One region of the Serratia sp. TSA_198.1 genome, then DNA from elsewhere that is predicted to be linked to it. Evidence: predicted binding sites of a transcription regulator. Region 1 holds the regulator's gene; each other region holds the start of a gene.
The links. Region 1 encodes PurR, which represses purine synthesis genes. Its sites were predicted from a motif close to CANGCAAACGTTTGCNTG; they were not measured.
Positions count from the first base shown of each region.

Region 2: the regulator PurR is predicted to act here: its motif matches at 2,294-2,311, upstream of cvpA (colicin V production protein).
Region 3: the regulator PurR is predicted to act here: its motif matches at 7,534-7,551, upstream of guaD (guanine deaminase).

Region 1 covers NZ_JBQZFP010000001.1:1,058,899-1,069,714, reverse strand. Annotated here, with positions in the region: gene pykF (pyruvate kinase PykF) at 1-54, opposite strand, end outside; gene ACUTSW_RS05000 (hypothetical protein) at 66-425, opposite strand; gene ACUTSW_RS04995 (cupin) at 459-764, opposite strand; tRNA gene ACUTSW_RS04990 (tRNA-Val) at 908-984, opposite strand; tRNA gene ACUTSW_RS04985 (tRNA-Val) at 1,005-1,081, opposite strand; tRNA gene ACUTSW_RS04980 (tRNA-Val) at 1,102-1,178, opposite strand; gene ACUTSW_RS04975 (MATE family efflux transporter) at 1,371-2,747, opposite strand; gene ACUTSW_RS04970 (riboflavin synthase subunit alpha) at 2,990-3,640, shown strand; gene ACUTSW_RS04965 (I78 family peptidase inhibitor) at 3,669-3,965, shown strand; gene cfa (cyclopropane fatty acyl phospholipid synthase) at 4,041-5,192, opposite strand; gene punC (purine nucleoside transporter PunC) at 5,533-6,741, opposite strand; gene punR (DNA-binding transcriptional activator PunR) at 6,866-7,810, shown strand; gene purR (HTH-type transcriptional repressor PurR) at 7,807-8,832, opposite strand; gene cydH (cytochrome bd-I oxidase subunit CydH) at 9,157-9,246, shown strand; gene ACUTSW_RS04935 (C40 family peptidase) at 9,461-10,279, opposite strand; gene ACUTSW_RS04930 (Grx4 family monothiol glutaredoxin) at 10,695-10,816, shown strand, end outside.
Region 2 covers NZ_JBQZFP010000002.1:383,794-394,609, forward strand. Annotated here, with positions in the region: gene folC (bifunctional tetrahydrofolate synthase/dihydrofolate synthase) at 66-1,331, shown strand; gene dedD (cell division protein DedD) at 1,332-2,135, shown strand; gene cvpA (colicin V production protein) at 2,369-2,869, shown strand; gene purF (amidophosphoribosyltransferase) at 2,891-4,408, shown strand; gene ACUTSW_RS13230 (UbiX family flavin prenyltransferase) at 4,539-5,111, shown strand; gene hisJ (histidine ABC transporter substrate-binding protein HisJ) at 5,414-6,196, shown strand; gene ACUTSW_RS13240 (histidine ABC transporter permease HisQ) at 6,282-6,968, shown strand; gene ACUTSW_RS13245 (ABC transporter permease) at 6,965-7,669, shown strand; gene hisP (histidine ABC transporter ATP-binding protein HisP) at 7,688-8,461, shown strand; gene ACUTSW_RS13255 (TIGR01777 family oxidoreductase) at 8,504-9,418, opposite strand; gene folX (dihydroneopterin triphosphate 2'-epimerase) at 9,446-9,817, opposite strand; gene yfcG (GSH-dependent disulfide bond oxidoreductase) at 9,922-10,551, opposite strand.
Region 3 covers NZ_JBQZFP010000001.1:944,911-955,726, forward strand. Annotated here, with positions in the region: gene ACUTSW_RS04370 (alpha-glucoside-specific PTS transporter subunit IIBC) at 1-34, shown strand, start outside; gene ACUTSW_RS04375 (6-phospho-alpha-glucosidase) at 31-1,356, shown strand; gene xdhC (xanthine dehydrogenase accessory protein XdhC) at 1,433-2,209, opposite strand; gene xdhB (xanthine dehydrogenase molybdopterin binding subunit) at 2,193-4,595, opposite strand; gene xdhA (xanthine dehydrogenase small subunit) at 4,588-6,018, opposite strand; gene guaD (guanine deaminase) at 6,015-7,346, opposite strand; gene ACUTSW_RS04400 (ROK family transcriptional regulator) at 7,637-8,809, opposite strand; gene ACUTSW_RS04405 (extracellular solute-binding protein) at 8,911-10,161, shown strand; gene ACUTSW_RS04410 (carbohydrate ABC transporter permease) at 10,171-10,816, shown strand, end outside.

The DNA of each region.
Region 1 (10,816 bases):
TTCTTCCGATTCGGTTTTTGGACCGATGGTACAAACAATTTTGGTCTTTTTCATGACGGAGTTTTCTACAAGTTGTGATGGATAAAAAAACGAATAAAACCAGCGGCCAGGCCACCGGTATGGAATTTGAGTCGCGCCTGGTGGTGCAAAACACAGTTAAGGATAGGTGACCAGAGTTGAAATGGGGTGTAAAAATTCAGCCCGCGCCAGGGCGTAGGGATGCTGCGCAACATGATGAGATGAAAATGTGTTGTTATTGCGTTTTCGCAGATCAAGGGCTGAAACCATTCAACTGAAAGACGTTGCGCATTATAAAGGCTAAGCGACGGGAAACAAAATAAAAAACCGGTGATCGACGGCGGATCCGTTAAATCAGCAGCAAATGTGGCGCAAATGCAAATCACCAGCAGGTGTTTGTTGCGCAAATAACCTTGCTGTGAACGAAACAATTAACGCAATCAATCTGCCGTGATGATTTCCAGCAGGGTTCCGGCAGTCAGGCAGAAGCATCCGCTGGCGGTGTTGGCGGGAATGGCGATAGTTTCCCCGGCCACCACCACCTGAGTATCACTGCCAACGGTGAATTCAAACTCACCGGAAACGACCCGCGTTTGCAATGAATGCCCCCGCTTTTGCAGTTGCCCGAAGGTGCCGGCCCCGAATTTGACTTCCGTAGCACGGGCGCCATCGCTCATTACGCCTTGGCGGCGGATGAGGCCGTTGTCGAGTTTTTCAAACGGAGTTTCTGCGGTAAATGTCAGCATTAAACTTGTCCTGTAAAAGGTGTTCGCCATGATGATATTCGGATACGGCTAGCGGTTACAGAAGTAACGTTCGGGAATCGCATGGGCAGATTAGGGTAATGGAAGTATCGGATAGAAAGGTCAAGCCTGAGGGAATAACGATTTGGTGCGTCCGAGTGGACTCGAACCACCGACCCCCACCATGTCAAGGTGGTGCTCTAACCAACTGAGCTACGGACGCACTGCACTGCTTTAGAAATTTGGTGCGTCCGAGTGGACTCGAACCACCGACCCCCACCATGTCAAGGTGGTGCTCTAACCAACTGAGCTACGGACGCACTGTACTGCTTTAGGAATTTGGTGCGTCCGAGTGGACTCGAACCACCGACCCCCACCATGTCAAGGTGGTGCTCTAACCAACTGAGCTACGGACGCATCTTTTCCTGTCTGTCATGGCTGACAGCGGGGACGAATATTAACGAGCTACCTGCGCGCTGGCAAGGAGAAAAACGTAATTTTATCCGGTATTTCACACGATTGCTGAGCTTATGTGCAGTGCGGTTGTTTTTTCTGCAAACACGGACGAAGAAGCCACCGGCGGCGGAATAAACCGGCCGGTGGCGAAACTTAGCGGGTGGAGCGCTGCAAGATCAGCGCAGCAGGCTGTTTTTGCAGCCAGCGCATGCGCGTAGCCATCATGATGGCCGCAAAGGTCAGGCCGATGATAAAACCAATCCAGAAGCCGCTTGGCCCCATCGCCGGCACCAGGACATCGGTCAACGCCAGCAGGTAGCCGCTCGGCAGGCCCAGTACCCAATAAGCGATAAAGGTGATGAAGAAGATTGACCGGGTATCTTTATAACCGCGAAGAATACCGCTGCCGATCACCTGAATCGAATCGGAAATCTGATAAATGGCCGCCAGCAACATCAGGTGCGACGCCATCGCAACTACCGCCGGGCTGTCGTTATACAACAGCGCGATTTGTTCGCGGAAAGTGGCGGTAAACAGCGCGGTGCAGCAGGCCATCAGGATACCGACGCCGATAGCGGCATAGGCGGCAATCCGCGCGCCTTCGACCGAACCTTCACCGAGCCGGTAGCCGACGCGAATGGTGGCGCTGACGCCGAGCGACAGTGGCAACACGAACATCAACGCGCTGAAGTTCAGCGCAATCTGATGCCCGGCCACGGAAACGATGCCCAGCGGCGAGACCAGCAGGGCGACGATGGCGAACAGCGTCACCTCAAAAAACAGCGCCAACGCCACCGGCAGACCGATACCGATGAGGCGTTTCATCGCCGGCCAGTCCGGGCTGCGGTTGCTGCCTTCATGCGGCAGGATGTCACGTTGCGACGGTGCGCGTTTTACATACCAGCGCATTGCCAGGAACATGAACCAGTAGACGCTGCCGGTTGCTACGCCGCAACCGACGCCGCCCAGCTCAGGCATACCGAACTTGCCGTAGATGAAGATATAGTTAATCGGGATATTGACCAGCAGGCCGAGAAAGCCAATCACCATGCCGGGTTTGGTTTTCGACAGTCCTTCACACTGGCCACGCAGTACCTGGAAGAACAGATAGCCCGGCGCGCCCCACATGATAGCATGCAGGTAGCCAACGGCTTTATCCGCCAGTTGCGGATCGATATTGTGCATCATATCGATCACGAACTTGCTGTTATACAGCACGAAAATGATCAGGACAGAGACCGCACAAGCCAGCCAAAACCCTTGGCGTACCTGATGAGCGATACGGTCGCGGCGGCCGGCGCCGTTAAGCTGCGCGATCACCGGAGTTAGCGCCAGCAGCAGGCCGTGGCCGAACAGAATGGCCGGCAACCAGATAGAGGTGCCGACGGCGACGGCGGCCATATCCGTGGCGCTATAAGCGCCGGCCATAATGGTATCGACCACGCCCATTGCGGTTTGCGATATTTGCGCGATGATTACCGGAATTGCGAGGGCCAATAAACTACGCGCTTCAATGAAGTACTTCTGCACGCATACACCTTTTCTATTTATTTATGATTGAGGGGAGGGTCGTCGCGAAAGGACAACAATTAAAAATAGCGGAATTTTGTCAAAAAGATTGTACGCGCTCGGCGTCGTTAAGCAAATGTTGTGACGAAATAGTTATTAAATGCGCAGGCGCGGATTTTTTGCCTCCCCGGGTTTGGTTTTCCTCGCCAACTGGGGCAAACTGCCCCAAGCGCTTTAAACATTTTCAGAAAGAAGAGGCTCACATGTTCACCGGTATCGTACAAGGCACCGCGCCGCTGGTCGCCATTGATGAAAAATCCAACTTCCGTACCCACGTCATAGAGATGCCTGCGGAACTACTGCCTGGGCTGGAGCTCGGCGCGTCGGTGTCCCATAACGGTTGCTGCCTGACCGTCACTGCGGTGGAAGGCAACCGCGTCAGCTTTGATCTGATCAAAGAAACGTTGCGCCTGACCAATCTCGGCGAGCTGGCTTTGGGGGACGTGGTCAATATCGAAAGGGCGGCCAAATTCAACGATGAAATTGGCGGCCACCTGATGTCCGGCCATATTATCTGCACGGCGGAAGTCGCCAAGATTTATACCTCCGAAAATAATCGTCAGATATGGCTGCGCATGCCGGATGCGGAACTGATGAAATACGTTCTGCATAAAGGTTTTATTGGCATTGACGGTATTAGCCTGACGATCGGAGAGGTGGTGAATAACCGTTTCTGCGTGCACCTGATCCCGGAGACGCTTGATCGCACCACGCTGGGCAAAAAACGCCTGGGCGACAAGGTGAATATTGAGATTGATCCACAAACGCAGGCGGTGGTAGATACCGTTGAGCGGGTGTTGGCGAGCCGCGAAGCGGCCATGGCGACGGCGAGCGCGCTGGCGCAGAAGATCTGACGGACAATAACCACAGAGGAGTAACCGCGTGAAGTTTTATGGGAAAACGTTGATGTTAACGGCGCTGCTGGCGCTGAGTGCCTGTAGCAGCTCACCTGAGCAGGGCGCGGCCAATCAGGCCGTTGATGCAGAAAGTGATACCTGCGGTGCCGCGCAATACCAGAGTTACGTCGGCAAGCCGATGTCAGCGCTGGAAGGCGTTCAGATTGACTCTCAGGTACGTGCGATTCCGTACAATTCGGCCGTTACTATGGACTTTAACCTGCGTCGTCTGAACTTCCTGGGCGACAGCGAGGATAAAATCATTCGGGTTTATTGCGGCTGATCAGCCATTGGTTAGCGCATAATATAAAACGCCCCCGGTAAAAACCGGGGGCGTTTCGTTATGGTATGGCATTAATCAGCGCGGGACGCGGATACCGCCTTCAATGCCTTTCGGGCTGAATACCACCTGCCACAATTGAATGTCACGCGCGCGAAACGCACCTGCACAGGCGTTCAGATAATAGCTGAACATACGTTCGAAACGCTCGGAATAACGCTGAGCCAGTTGCGGCCATGCCTGCCTGAAACGCTCGTACCAGACCATCAGGGTGCGATCATAATCGGCGCCAATATTATGCCAATCTTCCATCACGAAACGTCCCTCGCTGGCTTTGGCTATCTGCGTGACTGAAGGCAGGCAGCCATTCGGGAAGATATATTTGTTGATCCACGGGTCAACATTCATATCTGTCCGGTTCGAGCCAATGGTGTGCAGCAGGAAAAGGCCATCCGGTTTTAAATTACGCTCCACCACCTTGAAGTAGGTGCGATAATTTTTGGGGCCAACGTGCTCAAACATGCCGACGGAGACAATGCGATCAAACTGCTGGTGCAGATCGCGGTAGTCCTTCAGCAGAATTTCAACGTCCAGCCCGGCGCAGCGCTCCTGCGCCAGCTTTTGCTGTTCGGCGGAAATGGTTACGCCCACGACGGAAACGCCATAGTTTTTCGCCGCAAAGGCGGAAAGGCCGCCCCAACCGCAGCCGATATCCAGTAATTTCATCCCCGGTTGCAACTGCAGTTTCTCGCAAATCATTCGCAGCTTGGCTTCCTGCGCTTGCTCCAGCGTGGTTGCCTCTTTCCAATAGGCGCAGGAATATTGCATATAGGGATCGAGCATCAGCGTAAACAGATCGTTTCCCAGATCGTAATGCTCTTTGCCGACAATCCAGGCTCGTTTCTTCGATTGCAAATTGATTAATCGCGCGGCGGCAATTCGCAGGATATCTTTCACATGGTGGGGGAGTTTCTTTTCCAGGCCTGCGCCGACTACGTGTTGAAAGAATATATCCAGCCGTTCGCATTCCCACCAGCCATCCATATAGCTTTCGCCCAGGCCGAGAGAACCTTCCCGCAACACGCGTTTAAAAAAATCAGGATTTTTAATCTGAATATCGAAAGGACGTGAGCCGTTTATTTCTATACCGGCCATACTGAGCATTTCATGAGCGATACGGTACCATGGGTTGTCCTGAATGCTCACATCTTCTATACACGATGAACTCATAGCTTCTCCATCACCTTCTTCTGACTTATGACCCGCCAGAAAATAGCTTAGACAATTTCTGCGGGCGCATATGTATACCTACGGTGGAAAGTCACCGTGGCGTCTGATATCCGACTATGAACAGAGGAAAATTTTAAGAAGGCTCCAGCGCAATAGGCGCGGATAAACAATCCTTAAAAAAGTGTGACGCCATACGCGTACACAACAGCTACTTGTGATAATAAGACTATAAAAGTGTTATTTTAAAAGGTCGTTTTGAGTATAGGCTTGCCGAGGCGCTTACTCAACCGTAAATCGCACTCGGCAAAAATATTCTTTAAGTGATTATTAGTACAGGTAATTATGACGCAGAGTTAGCATGTTCCTGTCGTACTGCCTGCGAATTATCGATCACTTTTCCCCGTTGCAACATATACCCCAACGCGGCCAATACCACCGTTGAAACCATCACCGTTACCGTCGCCAACAGCGGTTGGGCTATAAAGGCCGAAACCAATAGGCTCGCGACAAAGCACAGGCCCAATTGCAGGGTATTTTGCAGCGCTGCGGCTTTGCCTGTGCCTTCCGGGAACGGCATCAACGCATTCGCCACTACGATCGGGTAGCAGGCTCCGTTGACCAGCGCCATCAGGCAGAATGGAATCAGCAACGTGGTGAGCGTGGGCTCGGTCAATGTCGCCACCAGATATAACGCCACCATGCTGATGCCATAACCTACCAGCAGCCAAGGCAGCAGGGTGTTGCCATTCATGCGGTTTAACGCCGTACGGCAACCGTAACCGCCCAATAAGAAAGCCAGCGTCTGCGGGACATAGCTCAGGCCAATATCATTGGGGCTGTAACCCATATCGCCAAGAATAAACGGCGAACCGGTGAGCCAGGCAAAAAAACCGGCAGAGCAGGCGGCAAAAATGGTGACGTTACCGCTGAATACCGGCGACTTCAGCAGTTGGAAGAAACTCAGGGTGTTTTTGGGCTGGGCAGATGGCGCGCTTTTGGCGCTTTCCTTCAGTAACAGCGTCGGCAGCAGCAAAATGACGGTGATACCCAGCAGCACGGCGAAAATTGCCCGCCATCCCATGTGGTTCAACAACCAGGCGCCGACCAACGGTGCCAGCGCAGGCGAAAGTGCTACCAGCGGCATAATGGTGGCGAATACGCGGTTGGCTTTGCCTTCACGGTAGCGGTCAATGACCAGTGCCTGCCAGGTGACGGCGGCTGAACACACACCGATCGCCTGGATAAAGCGCAGCGACCACAGTTGGACGGCATTTTGCACCCACAGCATGCCGAGGCAGCCCAGAGCAAACAGCGCCAGGCCAATCAGCAGAACGGGTTTGCGGCCCAAATTATCGGAGAGCGGCCCCCAGAGCAGTTGAGCAAAGGCAAAACCGGCCAGGAAAATGCTAAGGCTGGCGCTGATTGCGCCGGCGGAAATTTGCAGATCTTGCTGCATAGCGCCAAAGGCGGGCAGATACATGTCGGTGGCCAGGTAACCCAGCATGCTCAGGCCGGCAAGATAGAACATAAAACCAAAGGAATTTCGCATGGTATTTCTCATTAATATTTTATTGTCGCAGGTTTTTAGCGCCGGCAAGTGTATCCGGCTGGATCTCTGCTTGTGAAACGGTAATATTTGCGAAGTGCTGTTAAAAAAATTGAAGGCAAAAATCATGTGGTCTGAATATTCGCTTGATGTCGTGGACGCGGTCGCCCGCACCGGCAGCTTCAGCGCGGCGGCGCAGGAACTGCACCGGGTACCTTCGGCGGTTAGCTATACTGTGCGGCAACTAGAACAATGGTTGGCGGTACCGCTATTTGAACGGCGTCATCGCGATGTAGAACTGACGCTGGCTGGCACGCTGTTTATTCAGGAAGCGCGCGGTGTCATCAAAAAAATGCTCGACACTCGCAGGCAGTGCCAGCAGGTGGCCAATGGTTGGCGTGGCCAATTAAAAATTGCGGTGGATATCATCGTCAAACCGCAGCGCTGCCGTCAGCTGGTGCTGGATTTTTACCGTCAATTCCCCGATGTGGAGCTGTTGGTCCAACCCGAAGTGTTTAACGGCGTATGGGATGCGCTGGTGGATGGCCGCGCCGATATGGCGATCGGCGCTACGCGGGCGGTGCCGGTTGGCGGTGGTTTCGCCTTTCGCGACATGGGCGACATGCGTTGGTTGTGTGTCGCCAGCCCCCAGCATCCCTTGGCGGGGTTGGATGGCCTGCTAAACGATGATCAGCTCCGGCCTTTCCCTTCGCTGTGTCTGGAGGATACGTCACGCAATTTGCCCAAGCGGGTCACCTGGACGCTGGACAATCAACGGCGGCTGGTGGTGCCGGATTGGGCCTCTGCGGTGGATTGCCTGTGCGCCGGATTGTGCGTCGGCATGATGCCTGCGCATCAGGTATTGCCGTTGGTACAGCGTGGTGAATTGGTGGCGCTGCAACTGCAACAGCCATTTCCCGCCAGCCCATGCTGCCTGACCTGGCAGCAGAATACCCCATCGCCGGCGATGGCCTGGCTGCTGGATTACCTGGGGGACAGTGAAACCTTGAATCAGGAATGGTTAAGCGAAGTGACGCCGGAAGCCGCTTTGGCTCCCGGCGTTGGCGACTAGCGGCGGTAATCGATGAAGGGACCGTCGGCGACCGAGCGGCGTTCAACCAGCTTCGGATGTACCTCAATGACTTGCGACTCTTCACGCTTGCTGATGATGCGATCCAGCAGCATGGTGAACGCCATCTCGCCCAAACGCTCTTTGGGCTGATGGATGGTCGTCAGTGCCGGCGTGAAATAGCGGGCGTTGCGCACATTATCGTAACCAATAACGGAAATATCCTGCGGTACGCGCAACCCCAGCTCATCAGCGGCGCAAATAGCGCCCATTGCCATAATGTCGCCGCCGCAGAATACCGCCGTTGGGCGCTGTTTCTGCGATAATATCTGGTGCATGGCTTTGTAGCCGGATTCCGGTTCGAAGTCACCTTGTACAATCCACTCGTCGCGCACCTCGATATTGGCTTCTTCCATGGCTTTTAAAAAGCCCTGATGGCGGCCGCCGCCGGTATTGCGCGCTAATTGGCCCGGAATGGCGCCAATCTCACGGTGGCCACGCTCGATCAGATAGCGGCCGGCCAGATAACCGCCTTCGAAGGCGTTGTCGATAATAGTATCGGTAAAATCACCGCGTGCTGCGCCCCAGTCCATGACCACCATCGGGATGTTACGGTAATCTTCCAGCATCCCCAGCAATTGATCCGGGTATTCAGAGCACATCACCAGCAGGCCATCGACGCGTTTTTGCGCCAGCATCGCCAGATAAGCGCGTTGCTTGTCCAGGTTATTGTGCGAGTTACACAGGATCAGCGTATAGCCTTTGCTGTAGCAGCTGTTTTCCACCGCCTCGATCACTTCGGCGAAATAGGGCGCTTCGCTGGAGGTAGCCAGCAGACCGATAGATTTGGTGTGATTGACTTTCAGGCTGCGCGCCACGGCGCTGGGAGAATAGTGCAGCTCTTTGATCGCGGCCGCGACGGCCGCTTTAGTCTCTTCGGCGACGAAACGAGTCTTATTGATGACGTGCGAAACGGTGGTGGTGGAAACGCCAGCGCGTTTGGCCACATCTTTAATCGTTGCCATGTAAAGAATGACTCCTGAACTCACATGTTGCAGCATGTAAGTGTGATGTTAATCGTTTGCCTGCGTAGATCCTTCTTCCAAATAAGCGAAGCTGAGTTTTTAGTGTATTGAAGTCGTCAGCGTTTGGTCAGGAGGGGCATTTTTGCCGGTACGCAGTTGTGAACTGCGAATTTTGTCCCATATTGAGCCAAAGTGGAAGAGGTAATCAGTATTATAAACCGGGAAATGATAACAAGATTTTATTGTCTAACTGTGGGAAAATGGTTTGACGCATTAATTGTGTGCCTTTTATCCTTGGGATAACCCGTCTGAAAAGGAGTTGTAATGGATACCGATCTGAAAATGTCACTGTTCACCACTGTGTGCGCGCTGGCCGTTATTATTGCTTTTAGCTTCACCGCGGCGTTGAACTGATCCCTGGTTGTCACACAGGCGCAGTTCACTGCGCCTGTCCGCATTTTCCCACCGCTACGTCAGATTTTTCCACAAGTGCCCCGTTCACCCACACCCGGATGTTTTCCATGCGGCTTCGCGAAACCGCGGTCTGAGAGCGACTAAAAGGCCTAAGATCAGAACGCTTGCGGTAGGCGGTGAGGCGTGCGGCTGGGGGGACCAGCCGCGGAGGCGATTATCGAATGGTTTTCGGTGTTACCACACGGCGGGCGCCAATGTAGTGGTTTTGCCAGTAGTCGTTGTCCAACTGGCTGATACGGATTTCCTCACCGGTACGCGGTGACTGAATGAATTTGCCGTTGCCCAGATAGACGCCGACGTGATCGGCCACGCCACGGTTGTTGATGCGGAAGAACACCAGGTCACCGCTTTCCAGCTCGTTTTTCTTGATCGGCGCCGCGTCGCGCAGGTGGTACATCTCGTTGGCAGTACGCGGCATCTTGATTTTCACTACGTCTTTATAGGCGTAATAAATCAGTCCGCTACAGTCAAAACCGGTTCTTGGCGAAGTGCCGCCCCAGCGATAAGGTTTGCCCATTTGATCCATCAGCTTGGCCATTGCGGTTTGCTTGGCGTGCTGATAGCGCTTTTTGTGCGCCGGGCTGAGTTTCAGCGGTTTTTCGTCGCGAGCCAATTTGGCGGTGGCCATGCCGGGTTCCCGGTGGCGACCATAACCTTTTTTGTAACCCTTTTTCGGTGGGGTCACTTTGATTTTGGCTATTTTCTGGGTTTGGTGTTTCGATTTTGCGCTGACGATCTTTTTAGCGGTTTTTTCTGTTTTGGCTTTGGAAACCTTGGCTGTTTTTGGCGGAGCAGTGACTTTCACTTTTTTGCTGGCCTTTGCCGCTTTCTTTTTCTTGCGGTCATCCGGCCGTGCTTCATTAACGTGGCTCTTGCGCTGCTCGGCGGCAATACGCGCCTGTGGCGCAGCGTGCGCCAGATTTAAGAATAGCTGTGTAAACAACAGCACAAAAAGCGTAAGAATTAAACGCATGTCGACGTTACCAACCTTGGCCCCGGAACAGATATCGAAAGAATGACAGTATTCCCCAATTTCGCCATATAAAACAGCGAAGAACTCATAAATGATAATCCATATTGTGAGAAAACGTTAACAGCATTTTTTTTGCCGAAAAATCAATCCGTTGGTGTGTAAAAAATCACCTTTGGCCGCTGTTGGTATTATTAAAGGGGTACCAGGAGGCGGAAAAATATATTAGTGAAATGGTCGGATTAAAAATGTTATTCTGAGCGTATGTTTTAACCGGAATGGCCTTTGCCGGTAAGATGCGATTGGCAACGGGGAATACCCTTGCAAAAGATGGCGTTTTCTTGCGACTGTTCCAGCCGCTACAATAGCCAGTGTGATGCATGTTGTAGCCATGAGATGTGGCTTGAGGAAGCAATAAATGACGACGATTGAAAAAATTCAGCAGCAGATCGGTGAGAACCCAATTCTGCTGTACATGAAAGGTTCACCGAAATTGCCAAACTGCGGTTTCTCTGCGCAAGCGGTGCAGGCGCTGTCTGC
Region 2 (10,816 bases), on a different contig from region 1:
ATCGCCTTTACCGCGGTGAGGGGGGTGCCCTGATGGATCAATGAACCCAATCAGTGATGGGACTCATGCAAAACCACCAAATTCCCCAAGCCACGTCGTCATTGAGCTCGTGGCTTTATTATCTTGAACGTCTGCACAGCCAGGCGATCGAACTTGGCCTGGAACGCGTACAGCGCGTTGCGGCGCATCTTGATTTACTCACTCCCGCACCGACGGTGTTCACCGTTGCCGGCACCAACGGCAAAGGCACGACTTGCCGGACTCTGGAAGCCATTCTGATGGCAGCCGGTCTGCGCGTTGGCGTTTACAGTTCGCCGCATCTGGTGCGCTATACCGAACGGGTGCGCATTCAGGGCGATGAGCTGAGCGAAACGGAGCACTGCCGTTCGTTTGCCGCCATTGAGGCGGGTCGGGGTGAAACCTCACTGACCTATTTCGAATTTGGCACCCTGTCGGCGCTGCAACTGTTCAAACAGGCTAAGCTTGACGCGGTGATCCTGGAAGTTGGCCTTGGCGGCCGCCTGGATGCGACCAACATCGTCGATCCGAGCGTGGCTGTGGTCACCAGCATCGCGCTGGATCATACCGACTGGTTGGGCAACGATCGCGAAAGCATCGGCCGCGAGAAGGCCGGGATTTTCCGCGGCGGCAAGCCGGCGGTGGTGGGCGAGCCGGATATGCCTGACACCATTCGCGAGGTAGCGGAAACGCTGGGCGCGACGCTGTATCGCCGTGGCGAAGCCTGGACTTACAGCGAACAGGGCGAACGCTGGCAGTGGGAAGGCGGCGGCACGCGGCTGACCGACCTGCCGATGCCCAACGTCCCGCTAGCCAATGCCGCGACCGCGTTGGCGGCGTTGCATTATTCCGCGTTGGAAATCGATGAGCGGGCGATCTTCACCGGCCTGCAGCAGGCGACGCTGCCTGGGCGCTTCCAGATTGTGCGACAGGATCCGATGCTGATCCTGGACGTGGCGCATAACCCGCACGCCGCAGGCTATCTGGCCGGGCGTTTGGCCAAGTTGCCGCGTAATGGCGGCAAGGTGCGTGCCGTGGTGGGCATGCTGTCGGATAAAGACATCGCCGGCACGCTGGCTTGCCTGAGCGAGCAGGTGGATGAATGGTATTGCGCGCCGCTGGAAGGGCCGCGTGGAGCCAGCGTGGAATCGCTGGCGCAACATTTGACGGAACCGCGGCAGTTTGCCGATGTCGAAACTGCCTGGCGTCAGGCTATGCAGGACGCTGATATTCAGGATATTGTGATCGTCTGTGGATCGTTCCACACCGTTGCGCACGTGATGGCGGCGTTAGACGAGATGCGGGGAGTGTGAGTGGCAAGCAAATTTCAAAACCGATTGGTAGGAACCGTCATTCTGGTCGCGCTGGGGGTCATCATCCTGCCAGGGCTACTGGATGGAAAAAAGAAACATTACGAGGATGAATTCGCGGCCATTCCCTTGGTGCCGAAACCGGGTGACGTGGAAGAAAACGACGTGGTGCCGCCGGTAACCCAGTCTTTGCCGGCGCAGCCGCCGGAGGGGGCGGGCGCACTGGTCGAGCAGCAGGCAGCGAACGAAGCGGCCTCGCAGCAGGCCGTGCGCCAGACGGCGCAACAGCCGGTTCAGGTCGCGCCGCCGGTCGAAACTCGCCCGGTGCAACAACCGAAACCGAAGCCGGTCGAAACCAAACCGGTGGAAGTGAAACCAAAACCGGTTGAAACCAAGCCGGTGGAAGTGAAGCCAAAGCCGGTGCAGCAGCCGAAACCGGTTGTTCAGCCGAAGCCTGAGGTTGTTCCGGAGGTTAAAGCGGAGCCCAAAGTTGAGCCGAAGCCAGAACCTAAACCAGAACCTAAGCCAGAACCGAAACCGGCCGCAGAAGAGAAAGCGCCGGCAGGGCAGGCTTATGTGGTGCAACTGGGGGCGCTGAAAAACGCCGCCAAGGTGAATGAGGTTGTGGCGTCGCTCAGGCTGTCCGGCTATCGCGCCTTCACCGTGCCGTCAACGCCGGTGCAGGGGCAGATCACCCGGATCTACGTTGGCCCGGACGCTTCAAAACAGAAGTTGCAGTCTTCGCTGTCTGCGCTGAACTCCATCAGCGGTTTGAGCGGCCAGGTGAAGCCCTACGGCGCACGTTGACAGGATTGGGGCACAGCATGCTGTGCCCCTGAATCGATGAGTGCTGGTGTAATCACTATTAAAAATGTGCCTTTCACAGGCAAAACGGCCTATGTAGGTGCGGCGATTGGGAATTTTTTTATCGCCGTTTTTTATTTGTAACGTGCTAGGAAATCCCCTACGCAAACGTTTTCTTTTTCTGTTAGAATTCGCCGCGAATTGGATGCAGGGGCGATTCATCATTGGAATAGTTCATGGTCTGGATTGATTACGTCATTATAGCGGTGATTGGATTTTCGGCTCTGGTGAGCCTGATCCGAGGGTTTGTTCGCGAAGCATTGTCACTTGTGACATGGGGATGTGCGTTTTTTGTTGCCAGCCATTTCTACTCTTACCTTGCGGTCTACTTCACTCGTTTTGAAGATGAACTGGTGCGAAACGGCATCGCGATTGCCATCTTGTTTATCGCGACCCTGATCGTAGGAGCTATTGTCAACTATGTGATTAGCTCACTGGTAGAGAAAACCGGGTTATCAGGCACCGACCGGGTGCTGGGCGTCTGTTTCGGCGCACTGCGCGGCGTGTTGATCGTTTCGGCGATGCTGTTTTTCCTGGATACCTTTACCGGCTTCTCGCAAAGTGACGACTGGAAACAGTCACAGCTCATTCCCCAGTTCAGTTATATCATCAGGTGGTTCTTTGACTACCTGCAGAGCACGTCGAGTTTCTTACCGACCCATTTACCGGGGCGGTAGCGCTGATGAGGAAAAGACAACATGTGCGGTATTGTCGGTATCGCCGGTTTTATGCCGGTAAACCAGTCGATTTATGATGCGTTGATGGTGCTTCAGCACCGTGGCCAGGATGCCGCAGGCATCGTCACCATAGATGCCCACAACGGGTTCCGTCTGCGTAAAGCAAATGGTCTGGTGAAGGATGTGTTTGAGGCACGCCATATGCAGCGCTTGCAGGGCAACATGGGTATTGGCCATGTGCGCTACCCGACGGCTGGCAGCTCCAGTGCCTCAGAGGCTCAACCATTTTATGTAAACTCGCCGTTCGGCCTTACGCTGGCCCATAACGGCAACCTGACCAACGCCCATGAGCTGCGCCAATCGCTGTTTGAAAGCGGTCGCCGCCATATCAACACCACCTCCGATTCCGAGATCCTGCTGAACGTACTGGCCAGCGAGCTGGACCGCTTCCAGGATTATCCGCTGGAGTCAGACAACATTTTCACCGCCGTTGCCGCCATGCATCAGCAACTGCGTGGCGCTTACGCCTGCGTGGCGATGATCATCGGCCACGGTCTGCTGGCGTTCCGCGACCCGAACGGCATCCGCCCGCTGGTGATCGGCAAACGCCAGCTTGAAGATGGCCGTAACGAGTATATGGTGGCTTCCGAGAGCGTAGCGCTGGATACGTTGGGCTTCGAGTTCCTGCGCGACGTGGCGCCGGGCGAAGCGGTGTACATCACCGAGAAGGGCCAACTGTTCACCCGCCAGTGCGCAGAGAACCCGAAAACCAACCCGTGCCTGTTCGAATTCGTCTACTTCGCACGTCCAGATTCCTTTATGGACAAGATTTCGGTCTACAGCGCCCGTGTGCGCATGGGGCAGAAGCTGGGTGAGAAGATTGCCCGCGAATGGGAAGATTTGGACATCGACGTGGTGATCCCGATCCCGGAAACGTCCTGCGATATCGCGTTGGAAATCGCTCGTATCCTGGATAAGCCGTATCGCCAGGGTTTTGTGAAGAACCGCTACGTCGGCCGTACCTTCATCATGCCGGGCCAGCAGGCGCGCCGTAAGTCGGTACGCCGCAAGCTGAACGCCAACCGCGCCGAGTTCCGCGACAAGAACGTGCTGCTGGTGGATGACTCTATCGTCCGCGGTACCACGTCCGAGCAGATCGTTGAGATGGCGCGTGACGCCGGGGCGAAACGCGTTTATCTGGCTTCCGCTGCGCCGGAAATTCGTTTCCCGAACGTGTACGGCATCGATATGCCGAGTGCCAACGAACTGATTGCCCACGGTCGTGAAGTGGATGAAATCCGCCAAATCATCGGTGCCGACGGTCTGATCTTCCAGGATCTGAACGATCTGATCGAAGCGGTGCGCGAAGAGAACCCGGACATCAGCCAGTTCGAATGCTCGGTGTTTAACGGCATCTATGTTACCAAGGACGTAGACCAGAACTACCTCGAGTATCTGGAATCGCTGCGCAACGACGACGCCCAGGCGATGCGTGGCCAGACCGAAGCAGAAAATCTGGAAATGCATAACGAAGGTTAAGCCTAAGCGCTAGCCAAAAAGGTGCACCGCGGCGTTTGTCGCGGTGCATTATCCTCCCCGACTTGCTTATGCACCGCCATTCCGGCAAAGTCTGCCTGATCCTACTTTCTCTTCGGCAGAGGCCAGCTTTATGAAACGACTCATCATCGGTATTTCCGGCGCCAGCGGCGCAATCTACGGCGTGCGCCTGTTGCAGGCATTGCGTGACGTCGCAGAGGTGGAAACCCATTTGGTGATGAGCAATGCGGCGCGGCAAACGCTTTCGCTGGAAACCGAGCTCGGTCTGCGTGAAGTGCAGGCGTTGGCTGACGTGGTGCATGACGCACGCGACATCGGTGCCAGCATTTCTTCCGGCTCGTTCAAAACCCTGGGTATGGTGATTTTACCTTGCTCAATCAAGACGTTATCCGGTATCGCCAACAGCTATAGCGACGGCCTGCTGACGCGCGCCGCCGATGTGGTCCTGAAGGAGCGCCGCCGGCTGGTGTTGTGCGTGCGCGAAACCCCGTTGCATATCGGCCATTTGCGCCTGATGACGCAGGCGGCGGAGATGGGCGCGGTGATCATGCCACCGGTACCTGCTTTTTATCACCAACCGAAAAGCGTCGATGACATCATCGATCAAACCGTGAATCGGGTGGTCGATCAGTTCGACATTGAATTACCGAAAGATTTGTTCACCCGCTGGCAAGGCTCCAATTAACAAATTTATCCCCAATTTGGCACATTTGTGCAACACCGCACTGAATTAGGGCGGCGCATGCACCATAATGATCCCACTCCATCACGTTCACTGTTTCAAGGCTCTGGCATTTTGTCATTGCCCGTGACGCGGCCCTGACTGGCCGATTTATTTTTGCGGTTATCGTCCCAGGAAACAGTTTTGTGAAGGCCGGAGCCGTTCCCTCCGCCTACAGCAACAAATGTGGCACGATTACTGCAAATTGATTTGGTGGGAAAGTAATGCCCGCAGTGGCATCAGAAAAATCAATTTGAGGGTAATTTATGAAAAAGCTGGTTAAGGTTCTTCCTTTAGTCTTGGCTTTGAGCGCAGTAAGCAGCGCATTTGCCGCGCTACCATCGACGCTGAAGATAGGTACCGATCCGACCTATGCACCATTTGAATCCAAAAATGCCAAAGGTGAGTTGGTCGGCTTTGATATCGATCTGGCCAAAGAGCTGTGCAAACGCATAAATACCCAATGTACCTTTGTGGAAAGCGATTTTGACGCACTGATCCCCTCTCTGAAGGCGAAGAAAATTGACGCCATCATTTCTTCTTTGTCGATCACTGAAAAACGCCAGCAGGAAATTGCCTTTACCGACAAGCTGTACGCCGCTAACGCCCGTCTGATCGCGCCGAAAGGCTCGAAGCTGCTGCCAACGGTGGACGCGCTGAAAGGCAAGAGCGTGGGCGTGCTGCAGGGCACCACCCAGGAAGCCTACGCGAACGCCATGTGGCAGCCTAAGGGCATCACCGTGGTGCCTTACCAGAACCAGGACCTGGTATATGCCGACCTGGCATCCGGCCGTATCGATGCCGCCTTCCAGGATGAAGTGGCGGGCAGCGACGGCTTCCTGAAGCAGCCTCCGGGCAAGGATTACGCTTTCGCCGGCGAATCGGTGAAGGATGACAAGTTCTTTGGCGTGGGCACCGGTATGGGGCTGCGCAAGACCGATACCGAACTGAAGGCGGCGCTGGATAAAGCCTTTGCCGACATGCGCAAAGACGGCACTTACGACAAGTTTGCGAAAAAATACTTCGATTTTGACGTCTACGGCGGTTAATCCCACGTACCGTTCCATGGTGTGACTACGGGGCCGGCCTGCTGGCCCCGATGGTTCGGGCTCCAATGACGACAGGGTGAAGTAGATGCTGCAAGGCTATTCCCAACTGATATTTGAGGGCGCTCTGGTGACGCTGGAACTGGCCCTCAGTTCCGTACTGCTGGCGCTGGTGATTGGTTTGATCGGTGCCGGCGGCAAGCTTTCCCATAACCGCCTGCTTTCTACGCTGTTTGGTGCCTATACCACGCTGATCCGCGGCGTGCCTGATTTGGTGCTGATGCTGCTGATTTTCTACGGCCTGCAGATTGCGCTGAACAACCTCACAGAACTGCTCGGCTTTTCGCAAATTGATATCGATCCGCTCAGCGCGGGGATTATTACCCTCGGCTTTATCTATGGTGCCTATTTCACGGAAACCTTTCGCGGCGCTTATATGGCGGTGCCGAAGGGGCAGATCGAGGCGGCCACCGCCTACGGTTTTTCAGGCTCACAGATTTTCCGCCGCATTTTATTCCCTGCAATGATGCGTTTTGCCCTGCCGGGCATCGGCAACAACTGGCAGGTGATCCTCAAGGCGACGGCGCTGGTGTCGATTCTGGGTCTGAACGACGTGGTGAAGGCCACTCAACTGGCCGGCAAAGGCACCTATCAGCCATTCTTCTTTGCGATAGTGGCCGGTGTGGTTTATCTGATTTTTACCACCGTTTCCAATGGCGTGTTGTTGTGGCTTGAACGGCGTTATTCATTGGGCGTCAAGAGGGCCGAATTATGATCGAGATTTTGCAACAGTATGGACAATCGCTGCTGTGGAGCGACGGCTACCGTTTCACCGGTGTGGCGGTCACGCTGTGGCTGCTGATCTCATCGGTGGTGATGGGCGGCTTGCTGGCGATACCTATGGCGGTAGCGCGCGTTTCCTCAATCTCCTGGGTGCGTTTTCCGGTGTGGCTCTACACCTACATATTCCGCGGCACGCCGCTGTATGTGCAGCTGTTGGTGTTTTATTCGGGGATGTACAGCCTGGAGATCGTGCGAGGTACGGATTTCCTCAACGCGTTCTTCCGCAGCGGGCTCAACTGCACCATTCTGGCGCTGACGTTGAACACCTGCGCCTACACCACCGAGATCTTCGCCGGGGCGATCCGCGCGGTGCCGCACGGTGAAATTGAGGCGGCCAGCGCCTATGGGTTCTCTCGCTTCAAAATGTACCGCTGCATCATTCTGCCTTCGGCGCTGCGCACCGCGCTGCCGGCTTACAGCAACGAAGTGATCCTGATGCTGCATTCCACGGCTCTGGCGTTTACCGCCACCGTGCCGGATCTGTTGAAGATAGCGCGAGATATCAACGCGGCGACCTATCAGCCGTTCTATGCCTTCGGCATCGCGGCTGTGCTGTATCTGGCGATCTCCTACGTATTGATCAGCCTGTTCCGCAAGGCCGAAAAACGCTGGATGGCGCACGTTAGTCACTGATAATGACGGGGAAAAACCATGTCTGAAAATAAATTAGCCGTCACTGAACTGCATAAGCGTTATGGGGAGCACGAAGTACTGAAAGGCGTGTCACTGGCGGCGAATGCAGGGGATGTGATTAGCATCATTGGCTCTTCGGGGTCCGGTAAAAGCACTTTTTTGCGCTGCATTAACTTCCTGGAGAAACCCAGCGAAGGCTCCATCAGCCTGAATAATGAAGATATTCGCATGGTGCGCGACAAGGACGGCCAACTGAAGGTGTTTGACAAGAAACAGCTGCAATTGCTGCGTACTCGTCTGACCATGGTGTTCCAGCACTTTAACCTGTGGAGCCACATGACCGTGCTGGAGAACGTGATGGAAGCGCCGGTGCAGGTGCTGGGGTTGAGCAAGACCGAAGCGCGCGAGCGCGCGGTGCGTTATCTGGATAAGGTGGGCATCGACGAACGTGCTCGCGGCAAATACCCGGTGCATCTGTCGGGTGGCCAGCAGCAGCGTGTGTCCATCGCCCGTGCGTTGGCAATGGAACCGGAGGTGCTGTTGTTTGATGAGCCGACGTCGGCACTGGATCCGGAGCTGGTGGGGGAAGTGCTGCGCATCATGCAGAAGCTGGCTGAAGAGGGGAAAACCATGGTGGTGGTGACGCACGAGATGGAATTTGCGCGCCATGTATCAAGCCACGTGATTTTCCTGCATAAAGGGCTTATTGAAGAGCAGGGACCACCGGCTGAGCTGTTTGGCAATCCAAAAAGCCCGCGCCTGCAGCAGTTCCTTTCCGGCGCTTTAAAATAATCGGTTGCCGGGGCCCTGCTCCGCCGGGCCCCGGCATTCCCCTCAACGGGCGTCGATCCGTTGATTGATAACGTCATCCAGCGCCTGTTCCAGCTCCAGAAAGCGGAAACTGAACCCCGCCTCCTCCAACCGTCTCGGCACCGCCCGTTGGCCGCCCAAGACCAGCACCGCCGCTTCCCCCATCAGTAAACGCATGGCAAATGCCGGCACGCGCAAAAACGCCGGACGATCGAGCACGTTGGCGAGTTGGGCTGCGAACTGTTCGTTATGCACCGGGTAGGGGGCGACCATATTGAAGGGGCCCTGCAGGGTGGCGTGTTCCAGCAAATAAAGAATGCCGTTGACCATGTCGTCGAGATGTATCCAGGGCAGATATTGGCGGCCATTGCCTATCGGCCCGCCCAGCCCCAGACGGAACGGCGGCAGCATTTTCGCCAGCGCTCCGCCTTTGCTTGCCAGCACCACGCCGGTGCGCAGCAGGCAGACACGGGTCGCGTCGCTTTGCGCTTGCAGTGCCAGGGATTCCCACCGTTGGCAGAGCTGATGGGTGAATTCGTCATGCGGAGCTTCATCTTCGGTGACTACCGCCTGGCCCTGATCGCCATAGTAGCCGGCGGCGGAACCGGAAATCAGCACGCCGGGCGGCGAGCTGCCGGCGTTAATCAACGCCGCTAACCGTTCGGTCAGATCCCAACGGCTGTGACACAGGCGCTCTTTCTGCGCCTTGCTCCAGCGTTTATCGGCGATAGGCTCACCGGCCAGGTTGATCACGGCGTCAAAGCCATCCAGCGACGTTTGGTCCTGCAACGTTGACCAGTAGCTGACTTGTTCGCCAAACCGTTCATGCGCACGTTGTACGTCACGGGTCAGTACCGTGATTGAGTGAGACAGACTCAGCAGCCGCTGCGTCAGGCTGCTCCCTATCAATCCTGTGGCGCCGGTGATCAGGATCCGCATGGTCAACCTCCCTGATACGCTATTGTTTCAGCCCCGGCGATAACTCATGGTCATGGAAACCGAGTCGGCATAACGCAGGGCCAGTAGTTTATCGATCTCTACTTCAGCATAGGTTACCCAGGCATGTTCTTTCACGATATCGAGCACATCCTGAGTTAATTTTTCCAGCAGAGCGAAGCGGTTATCTTCAACATGGCGGATGATCGCTTTGGTGATGGTGCGGTAGTTGAGCGCGTCGTCGATGTTTTCGCTATTGCGCGCCTTATCCGCCGGGTAGTGGATTGCTACGTTAATCAGGACGTCCTGGCGGTTGTTGATTTCTTCTTCCTTGATACCGATGAAAGTACGCAACCGCAGATTTTTGATACGAATAATGGCGTCGGGTTGACTGAATGACATCAGAGAGTCTCCACAGGTCTGATTATTGGCGCTCAGAATACACGGAAAGTAGGGAAAAGATAACGAGCTGGAGAAAACTCCCCGGAGGCCGGGGAGTCGGGCGGTTAACCCTGTTCGGCCAGCTTGTAGGCGCGCCCGGTCGCCGGGCGGTTGCTGATGCGTTCGAACCAGTTGCGTACTGCCGGATAATCCGCCAGATCAATGCGCTGGCGCGGATGCGAAACCACCCAGGGATAGGTGGCGATATCGGCAATGCTGTAGTTGTCGCCGCCCAGATACGGGTGCTTTTGCAGCTCGGCTTCCAGCACGCCATACAGGCGCTTGGTTTCCAGATGGTAACGTTCGATGGCGTAAGGCACCGGTTGCGGCGCGTAATGGTTGAAATGATGGTTCTGCCCGAGCATGGGCCCGAAGCCGGCTACCTGCCAGAACAGCCACTGTAGCGTGGCGGCGCGCTCACGCAGCCCTTTGCTCAGCAACTTGCCGGTTTTCTCCGCCAGATACAGCAGGATTTCGCCGGATTCGAACAGGCTGATAGGCGCACCGCCGTCAACCGGTTGCTGATCGACAATCGCCGGGATTTTGTTGTTGGGTGAAATGCTCAGAAAGTCCGGCTTGAACTGGTCGCCGGCGCTGATGTTTACGCGGTGGATACGGTAAGGTAAGCCAACCTCCTCCAGAAACAGGGTAATTTTGTGACCGTTGGGAGTAGGCGCGTAATACAGGTCAATCATGGTGCCTCCTGCGGTAAAGTGATCTGTAAGTCATTACACGTTGCAGCGATCTTCGCCGCATACAAAGGTATATCAAAGATTCAACTATACCCGATGAATTTCAAGTTGCTGCCAACATGCAGCTTGAAAGGCAACGGGGATATAGAGTTACCAACAATAGCAGCTAAGAATAGCAGGCTATGTGAGATTCGTCTGATGCTATATCCGCAAGAGATATCACAATTTCAGGCCAATGAGGTTTGACCTCTTGTCAGCCTTGCCGTCC
Region 3 (10,816 bases), 110 kb from region 1:
CCCGACAAAAACATCCATTACGGAGGCAGTATGAAGAAGAAATTCTCAGTAGTCGTGGCCGGCGGCGGCAGCACATTTACACCGGGTATCGTATTGATGTTACTGGCGAATTTGGAAAGATTCCCGCTGCGTTCCATCAAGTTTTATGACAACGATGGCGCACGTCAGGAAATTGTGGCCGAGGCGTGCAAGGTGATCCTCAAAGAACAGGCGCCGGACATTGAATTCGGCTATACCACAGATCCGAAAACGGCCTTTAGCGATGTCGATTTTGTCATGGCGCATATCCGTGTCGGTAAATATCCGATGCGCGAAAAAGACGAAAAAATCCCCCTGCGTCATGGTGTCGTAGGACAGGAGACCTGTGGGCCTGGCGGTATCGCTTACGGTATGCGCTCCATCGGCGGCGTACTGGAAATCGTCGATTACATGGAGAAATATTCCCCGGACGCCTGGATGCTGAATTACTCGAATCCGGCCGCAATTGTGGCGGAAGCGACGCGCCGTTTGCGCCCGCACTCCAGGATCCTCAACATTTGCGATATGCCGATCGGCATTGAAGGACGCATGGCGCAGATTGTCGGGCTGAAATCGCGTAAAGAAATGCAGGTGCGTTATTACGGACTGAATCACTTTGGCTGGTGGACGTCGATTGAAGATTTGAAGGGTAACGATCTGATGCCCAAGATCCGCGAACATGTGGCTAAACACGGCTATGTACCGCCAACCGCCGAGCCGGGTGTCGAAGCCAGTTGGAATGATACATTCGCCAAAGCGAAAGATGTCTGGGCGTTAGATCCGTCTACGTTCCCGAACACCTACCTGAAATATTACCTGTTCCCGGACTACGTGGTTGCGCATTCCAATCCGGAACATACCCGCGCCAATGAGGTGATGGAGCACCGAGAAAAACACGTTTTCAGTTCCTGCGCTGCGATTACCAAGGCGGGGAAATCTTCCGCCGGCGAACTGGAGATTGATGAACACGCGTCTTACATCGTTGACCTGGCAACCGCCATCGCATTCAACACTCAGGAAAGAATGTTGCTGATTGTGCCGAATCAGGGCGCCATCAACAATTTTGATCCGGAAGCGATGGTTGAAATTCCGTGTCTCGTCGGTAGCAACGGGCCGGAACCGCTGACTGTCGGTAAGATCCCGTTGTTCCAGCAGGGGTTGATGAGCCAGCAGGTGGCGGTTGAAAAACTGGTGGTCGAAGCCTGGATTGAGAAGTCCTATCTGAAACTGTGGCAGGCGATAACGCTCTCGAAAACCGTGCCGAGCGCTTCTGTCGCTAAAGCCATTCTGGACGATCTGCTCGAAGCCAATAAAGACTACTGGCCAGAACTGAAGTGATTTGACGATTCTTATCTGTGGCGGCGCAACCTTCGGGGGGCGCCCACACAATTTTCGAAAACAACCCGCCGCGGTTTTAGCCCCGTCCCCCCCTCCCGTAACAAGCAATAATCTCCCCGGCCACCGCTACTGCGATCTCCGCAGGCAGTTTGCCTTTGACGTCGGGCAAACCCAGCGGGCAGCGCATGGCGGCCACTGCCTGTTCGCTGATGCCACGCTGACCAAGCTTGTATTCGAAGCGTTTACGCTTGGTCAGCGAACCAATCAGGCCAAAGTAACCGGCATCGCCACGGCGCAAAATGCGCTCCGCCAGCGCCAGATCCAGCGCGTGATCGTGGGTCATCACGATGAAATAACTGCCTGCCGGCATGGCATCGACGATCTCCAGCGGCTCATCGCAAATTTCTTGCTGCACGCCCGGCGGCATCGCCGCAGGGAACTCCGCCGCACGCCCATCTACCCAACGCACCCGGCACGGCAAGGTGGCGAGAATGTTCACCAGCGCACGGCCCACATGCCCGGCGCCAAACAGCGCGATGTGCGGGCGCGGCGGGATCAAGGGTTCGAACAGCACGCTGGTGGTTCCGCCGCAGCACTGGCCGAGCCGCGCCGCCAGCGGGAAACGCTCCAGCCGCAGCGTGGCGTCACCCTGTTGCAACATCTCGCGCGCAATCGCCAGCGCCTGGTACTCCAGGTGACCGCCGCCGATGGTATTGACCGCCCGTTCGGCGGTCACCAGCATTTTGGTGCCGCGGTTGCGCGGCGTGGAGCCCAGTTCGTCCACCAACGTCACCAGCACGCAGGGCTCGCCGCGCCTGCGTGCCTCTGCCAGCGCCTCAATCCATTCGTCCATCGCCGTTCTCCCGCGTCAGCTCAGTGACAATGTCACTTGACAGCATCTGTTGCACGCCCCACAGCACCCGTTCCGGCGTGGCCGGCGCGTCAATATTGGGCTGCTGGCGGTAGTCCGCCAGGCTGGCGACCGCGTCCTTGATCGCACACCAAACCGAGATCCCCAGCATAAACGGCGGCTCGCCCACCGCTTTGGAATGGAACACCGTATCTTCCGGGTTTTTGCGGTTCTCCAGCAGCGTGACGCGCAGATCGGCGGGCACATCGCCAATCGCCGGGATTTTGTAGCTGGCCGGGCCGTTGGTCAGCAGCTTGCCCTGTTCATCCCACACCAGTTCTTCGCTGGTCAGCCACCCCATGCCCTGCACAAAGCCCCCCTCAACCTGGCCGATGTCGATAGCCGGGTTCAGCGAGTCGCCCACGTCGTGCAAAATATCGGCGCGCAGCAGTTTGTACTCGCCGGTCAGGGTGTCGATCAACACTTCCGCGCAGGCCGCGCCGTAGGCAAAATAATAGAACGGGTGGCCGCTGGCCTTGTCGCGATCGTAGAAAATTTTCGGCGTGCGGTAATAGCCGGTGCTGGCGAGCGAAACCTGATTGAAATACGCCTGCTCAACCACCTGCTCGAAGCTGAAATAACGCTCGCCCACCCTGACCTGGCCGTTGCTGAAGGCAATTTGATCGGCGCTGACCTGGTGCTGTTTGGAAAGCATGTCGATCAGCCGCTGTTTAATGATTAGCGCGGCATTTTCCGCCGCCTTGCCGTTCAAATCGGTACCGGACGACGCCGCCGTCGGCGAGGTGTTCGGCACTTTTCCAGTATCGGTGGCGGTGATCTGAATACGTTCAATATCCACCTGGAACACTTCGGCGACGATCTGCGCCACCTTGGTGTTCAGCCCCTGGCCCATCTCGGTGCCGCCGTGGTTGAGCTGAATGCTGCCGTCGGTGTAAACCAGCACCAGCGCACCGGCCTGGTTGAGGAAGCTGGCGGTAAAAGAGATGCCGAATTTCACCGGCGTCAGCGCCAGCCCTTTTTTCAGGATCGGGTTCTCGGCGTTGAAACGACGGACAGCCTCGCGCCGTGCCTGATAATCCGCGCTGTGTTCCAATTCAGCGGTCATTTCCTGCAGCAGGTTCTGCTCCACCCGCTGGTGGTAATGGGTGATGTTGCGGTGGTCCTTGCCGTAATAATTGGTCTTGCGCACCGCCAGCGGATCGAGCGCCAGATAGCGCGCAATATGGTCCATGACCTGCTCAATCGCCATCATGCCCTGCGGCCCGCCAAAGCCGCGATAGGCGGTATTGGACGCGATATGGGTTTTGCAGCGGTGGCCGGTAATCAATACATCTTGCAGAAAATAGGCATTATCAGCGTGGAACATGGCGCGATCGACAATAGATCCGGAGAGATCGAGCGAATAGCCGCAGTTGCCGGCCAGGTCGATCTTGATTCCGTTCAGTAACCCGCTGTCGTCAAAGCCAACGTCATAGTGAATATAAAACGGGTGGCGCTTGCCGGTGATCAGCATGTCGTCATGGCGATTGAGGCGCATTTTGGCCGGTCGCCCGGTCAGGTGCGCCACCACCGCACACAGGCACGCCGGGCCGGCCGCCTGGGTTTCCTTGCCGCCGAAGCCGCCGCCCATGCGACGCATATCGAGGGTGATCTTGTGCATCGGCAGATTGAGCACCGAGGCCACCAGTTTCTGGATTTCGGTCGGGTTCTGGGTGGAGGAATACACCAGCATGCCTCCGTCCTCGGCGGGCATCACTGACGCAATCTGGGTCTCCAGATAAAAATGCTCCTGGCCGCCGACGTGCAACTCGCCCTGAATGCGGTGCAAAGCCCGCGCCAGCGCGCCGTCTGCATCGCCGCGCCGATGATGGTGCGCCTCCTGTACCACGAAGCCTTCGCGCAGCGATTGCGTCACGTCCAGCCGCACCGGCAAATCCTGATACTCCACCTTCACCGCCTGCGCCGCCCGCCAGGCGATCTCGGGATCTTCTGCCGCCACCACCGCGATCACCTGCCCGACATACTCCACCGTCTCCTTCGCCAGCAGCGGATCGCCGTGGGTCAGTGGCGCAATATCCAGCTCGCCCGGCACGTCCTGCCAGGTGATCACCCGCACCACGCCGGGGAAGGCGTAACAGGCCGACAAATCCAGCTTGATGATGCGCGCATGTGCCCGTTCGCTCAGCTTGGCCGCCAGATGCAACTGGTTTGGGTATTCCAGCCGATCGTCAATGTATTGCGCCTCGCCGCTGACGTGTTTGTCGGCGCTTTCATGTTTGCGGCTACGGCCCACCCCGGTGGTCAATGGCTGGCGGAAACGTTCGGCCAGTTGTTCCTGCGTCGCTTCAATGCGTTTGTTATTACTCATGAGCCGTCACCTCAATCGCCAAATGCGGCGCGGTCAGCGCAATGAAATAGCGGCGCAGCAGGTTTTGCGCTACCAGCAGGCGATAACCGCTGCTGGCGCGAAAATCGCTAAGCGGCGTAAAGTCCTGCGCCAATGCCTGCACCGCACGTTCAACGGTGGCGCGCCGCCAGGGCTGCCCCACCAGTTGCTGTTCGCATAGCAAGGCGCGTTTTGGCGTCGCCGCCATGCCGCCAAATGCCAAGCGGGCACTGCGAATCATGCCGTGCTCGATCCTCAGGTTAAAAGCGCCGCATACCGCCGAAATATCGTCCTCCAGCCGTTTGGAGACTTTCCAGGCGCGGAAATCCGCCGGAGCGGTGGCCGGCAGCACGATGCTTTCGATAAACTCCCCCGGTTGCAGCGCTGTCTGGCGATAGCCCAGGAAGAAATCGTGCAACGGCAACTCACGCCGCACATCGCCGCAGCGCAGGTTCAGCATGGCATCCAGCGCCAGCAGCATGGGTGCGCCGTCGCCAATCGGCGAAGCATTGGCGATATTGCCCCCCAAGGTACCCTGGTTGCGGATCTGCTGCGAAGCGAAACGCGCCAGCAGCTCGCCGAAGGCCGGATGATATTTTTCCAGCAGCGGATACAGGTCACTCAGCGCCGCACCGGCACCGATCGTCAACCGTTCGCCCTGCCAACTGACTTGCTTCAACGCCTCAATCTGCCCAATGGCGATCATCAGCGGCACATCCTGGTGACGCTGGGTGACCTCCAGTGCCAGATCGGTGCCGCCGGCCAACAATTTTGCCTGCGGGTGTTGCTGATACAACACCGCCAGCTCGTCGATCCTTTGCGGCATCAGACAGCGTTTACCCGCCGCTTCCAGCGGCGTCGCTGCGCGGATGGCTTGCAGGCGTTCCACGGTTTGCCGTTGCCCGCGATCGAAACTGTCCTCGCCCTTGACGCCGCAGGCCTGCTGCGCCGCCGCCAGAATCGGCCGGTAGCCGGTGCAGCGGCACAGGTTGCCCGCCAGCGCCTGTTGCGCCTGTTCACGCTGGTATTCCCCGCCGTTCTTTTGCAGACAGAACATCGACATCACAAATCCCGGCGTACAAAAACCGCACTGCGAGCCGTGGCAATCGACCATCGCCTGCTGCACGCTGTGCAATTGGCCATTTTGCTTCAAATCCTCCACCGTGATCAGCTGTTTGCCGTGCAGCGCGCTGACGAACGTCAGGCAGGCATTGACGCTGCGGTAGCGCAACTGCCCGCCTTCCTGCTCGGCCAATACGACGGTGCAAGCGCCGCAGTCACCGGAGGCACAGCCTTCTTTAGTGCCGCAACGGCCCAGGTTGCGGCGCAGATAGTTCAGCACCGTGGTGTTGGGATCGAGCGCGCTTTCACTTTTTAGCGTTTGATTAAGCAGGAACTGGATCATGCTGCCTCCTGGTGCGCAGCCGCGCGATAAACCACTTTACCGTCAACGTAGGTGCGATAAACGTTGCGATCGTCCCCCAGCGTCATCAGCAAGAACAGCTGGTCCGCCAGTTCGCGGCTGTTTTCATGGCGCAGCTTCTGCAGCGGCGACACCGCCGGATCCAACACCACAAAATCCGCCTCTTTACCGACGCCGAAGTTGCCGATTTTATCGTCCAGCGCCAACGCGCGCGCACCGCCCAAGGTGGCGTGATAGAAGGCTTCGCAGGCGGAGAGTTTATAGCGCTGCAACTGGCCGATCTTGTAAGCCTCGCCCAGCGTTTGCAGCATATTGAAGGTGGTGCCTGCGCCGACATCGGTGCCAATGCCCAGCTTCACCTGCTTCTGCCAGGCTTTTTGCAGGTTGAACAACCCGCTGCCGAGGAACAGGTTGGAGGTCGGGCAGAAAGCGATCGCCGAGCCGGTCTGGCACAGGCAATCCCACTCTTGCTCTTCCAGATGCAGGCAGTGAGCGAAGACGCTTTTCTCGCCGGTCAGGCCGTACTGGTGATACACATCCAAATAGCTGCTGTTCTCCGGGAACAGCGCTTTCACCCAGGCCACTTCATCCAGGTTCTCGCTCAGGTGGGTGTGCAGCCAGGCATCCGGAAACTCTTCGCGCAGCCGTTGCACCTGCGCCAATAGCGCTGGGGTGCTGGTGGGGGCGAAACGCGGCGTTATCGCATAGCCCAGGCGTTGTTTGCCGTGCCAGCGCTCGATCAGTTCACGCGTTTGCCGGTAGCTTTGCTCCGGGGTTTCCAGCAGTTCATCCGGTGCGTGGCGGTCCATCATCACTTTGCCGGCGATAAGACGCATGTTCAGCGCCGCCGCCTGGCTGAACAACGCGTCAACCGATTGCGGATGTACCGTACCGAACACCAAGGCCGTGGTGGTGCCGTTACTTAACAGTTGTTGCAGGAAGAACGCCGACATCTTGCCGGAATGCCGTTCGCAGCAGAACTGGCTTTCGGTCGGGAAAGTGTAGTGCTTCAACCACGCCAACAGCTGATCGCCATAGGCGCCGATCATTTCGGTTTGCGGGTAGTGAATATGGGTGTCGATAAACCCCGGCACGATCAGCTTGTCGCGGTAATGCGTCACCTCAAAACCCGGCGGCAACAGCGGTTCACCCTGCTGCCAACTGCCGTGCCAGACAATCGCCCCTTCATTGAGCAGCATTAATCCATCGGGAATATGCCGCAGTTGCTCATTCAACTGTTGCGGACTCTCCACGCAGGCCGCGATATCGAAAAAATTGCCACGAATAGCCGTGGTGAATTGAATGCTCATTTTGCTTTCCTTCTCTACCGACCCACGTACCAACCCGTGGAATATGGCGGTTTTTTATCGTTTGCAGATGTTGATTTAAGGATAGCAAGTAGCGTGCCAGTTGGTTTTTTATTATACATTTTACTTTGTAAACAATAAGATAAAAAATATCCTGAAATTATCCGAGCAGGTCAAAATAATAAAAAAACAAGCAAACGGTTGCCTGTGAAATAGCAACCGTTTGCTTGTTTTGGGAAATTAAACCGATGCACCAACATCGAGCAAGAATAGAAATCGAGAAAATTAAGCGGCTATTTCAATAACACTTCATAACGCGGGTTGAACTCGTCGAACAGCGGCAGCGCGGCCGCCCCCAGTGCTGCGGTATCCGCGCCGGTGGTGCCCAGCCGCACGCGCAGACCATCGAGGTATTTGCTGCGAACCGAGCGGTGCAAGGGCGCCAAACGTTTGATCAACTGTTCAACGATGCTTTCCGGCATCAGCCCGCCAATAATCACCGCTTCGGCATCGAACATGCACTCGACGATGTTGATCGCCTGGCGCAGCGCAGGCACCGCAGACTCCAACCAGCGGTCGATCTGCGCCTGCGGCAATGCCAGCAGATCCTGCGGCATGGCACGCATCGGATCCAGCCCGCAGCTCTCATAGGCTGCCTGCAGCGAGACGTAACGTTCAAGGCAACCCTGGTTGCCGCAATAACAAGCCCGCCCGCCCGGTTGCACAATCATGTGGCCTATTTCACCGGCATTGTGCGCATGGCCGGTATAAATGCGCCCGTCAGTGAAGATCCCCGCCCCGAGGCCGGTGCCGAGATACAGATAAATAAACGAATTGAGCTGCCTGGCCACGCCGTGCAGACGCTCGCCGATGGCGGCGACGGTGGCGTCGTTCTCCAGCGTCACCGGCAGGCCGCTCTGCGCGTTAAGTTCAGCCACTACATCGATATTTTCCCAGCCGTTGAGGGTGGTCGGCCCAACGGAGGAGATCCCTTCCACGCCAAACGGCCCCGGCATCACCACGCCGATGCCCAGCATTTTTCCCCAGGCCATATCAGGCTGTTGGCGCATTTCTTGCAGCACATCACAAATCAGTTTCAAGGTCGCAGCAGGTTGCGGCTTTTGCACCATAATCAGCCGATGGAAACGAACGCTTCCTGACAGATCAACGACGATGATCAGAAGCGACTGGTGATCCAGATGGATGCCGATGGAATACGCACTGTCTGGATTGAGGGTCAACGGCGTCGCCGGTTGGCCCCTCCCTCCGGCACGGCGTGGCAGGTGCGAGGAGAGAATGCCGGCCTGCTCCAGCTCTGTCGCGATATTTGAAACGGTTTGCGGCGTCAGTGAGGTCAGCCGGGCGATTTCGGCACGGGTCAGTTCGCCGTGCAGACGGATTGCCTCTATCACTACGCGCCGGTTGTGTGCTCGAGCATGTTCAAGGTTAGTGCCGGATGTCGTCATAACTGCCTATGCAGAAAGGGAAATCGGTGTTTGCAGTATGGTGCCCTCCATTAAAGCAATCAAATTGATTTAAGAATCTTTTTAACACCGGAGAACGCACCATGAAAAGCCCTATCCGCGCCGCTAAGGCCGCCTGTACCCTGTCTGCCCTGGCGTTTTGCATCTCAAGCGCCTTTGCCGCCCCTACGCAAATCAACGCGCTGTTTATGACCCAGGCGGCTTATAGCGAAAACGACATTCGCGCCATGACCGCAGATTTCACCCAACAGCACCCGGATATCACCGTTAACCTCGAGTTCGTCCCTTACGAAGCGCTGCACGATAAAATCGTCGCGGCGCGCGGCGCAGGCAGCAACGGCTACGACGTGGTGCTGTTCGACGCCATCTGGCCGGCCGAATTCGTTAAGTTCGGCCTGCTGCAGGACGTCACCTCGCGCATCAGCGCCGACGACAGCGGCAAGATTTTCGACGGCGCCATGACCACCGTCACTTACAAAGACAAGCGCTGGGGAATGCCGTGGATCCTCGATACCAAATACCTGTATTACAACAAAGCCATGCTGGCCAAGGCCGGCATCAGCGCCCCGCCGAAAACCTGGCAGGAACTGGCGCAACAGGCGGAAATCCTGAAACAGAAAAACGTGGTCAAATACCCTCTGGTGTGGAGCTGGTCACAGGCCGAGGCGCTGGTTTGCGATTACACCACGCTGGTGTCCGCCTTCAAGGGGCAGTTCTTCCAGCAGGGGAAAATCAACTTCTCCACCCCAGGATCATTACAGGCCGCCGGCTACATGAAAGACACGCTGGACAAGGGGCTGACCAACCCGAACTCGCGTGAATATCTGGAAGAGGATGTGCGTAAAGCCTTCTCTAACGGCGACGCCGCCTTCGCGCTCAACTGGACCTATATGTACAACATGGCCAACGATCCGAAGCAGAGCAAAGTGGCCGGCGATGTCGGCATCGTGCCGGCTCCGGGATCGGTTGAGGGCCAGGTTTCCGCCGTCAACGGCTCGATGGGCCTCGGCATCGCCAAAGCCAGCGCCCACCCGGATCAGGCCTGGCAGTACATCAGCTACATGACCTCCCAGCCGGTACAGGATAAGTACGCCAAACTGAGCCTGCCGATCTGGAAATCTTCCTACGACGATCCGGCGGTGCAGAAAGACCAGCAACCCTTGATCGCCGCCGCCAAGCAGTCGTTGAACGTGATGCTGTCGCGCCCTGAAACTGCCGATTACTCACGGCTTTCCAACGGATTGCAGCAAGATTTGCAGCAGATCCTGCAAGGCAAGGTGACGCCGCAAGCGGGCCTGGATGCGGCCACCAAAAGCGCGGCACGGCTGCGTTAAGGGATGACGATGCTCACTTTGCCCCAACGTGAGCGGCGTCAGGCATGGGTGCTGCTGGCACCCATGCTGCTGATGATGCTGCTGTTAACCGCCTGGCCGCTGGGCCGCACCCTGTGGCTGAGCTTTACCGACGCGGCGCTGGTCGGTGACGGTGTAACGCCTGCCTGGGTCGGCGTCGATAACTTTCTGTATGCCCTGACCGACCCGGATTTCCAGGCCGCGCTGTGGCGCACGCTCTATTTCACCGTGGTTTCGGTGGCGTTTGAAGGGGTGATTGGCGTGTTGGTGGCGCTGCTGCTCAACCAGCAATTCCACGGCCGCAACCTGCTGCGGGTGCTGGTGATTTTGCCCTGGGCGCTGCCCACCATCGTCAATGCGACTATGTGGCGGCTGAACTTCAACCCGGATTACGGCAGCATCAATGCGCTGCTGACCCAGCTTGGGGTCATTGACCATTACCGCAGTTGGCTGGGCAATCCCGCCTCGGCGTTGAACGCGGTGATGCTGGCGGATATCTGGAAAAACTACCCGCTGATCACCCTATTGACGCTGGCGGCACTGCAATCTATCCCGGAGGATCTGTACGAGGCGGCCCGCCTGGACGGCGCTTCCGCCTGGCGGCGATTCCGTGCCATCACCCTGCCCGCCATTCTGG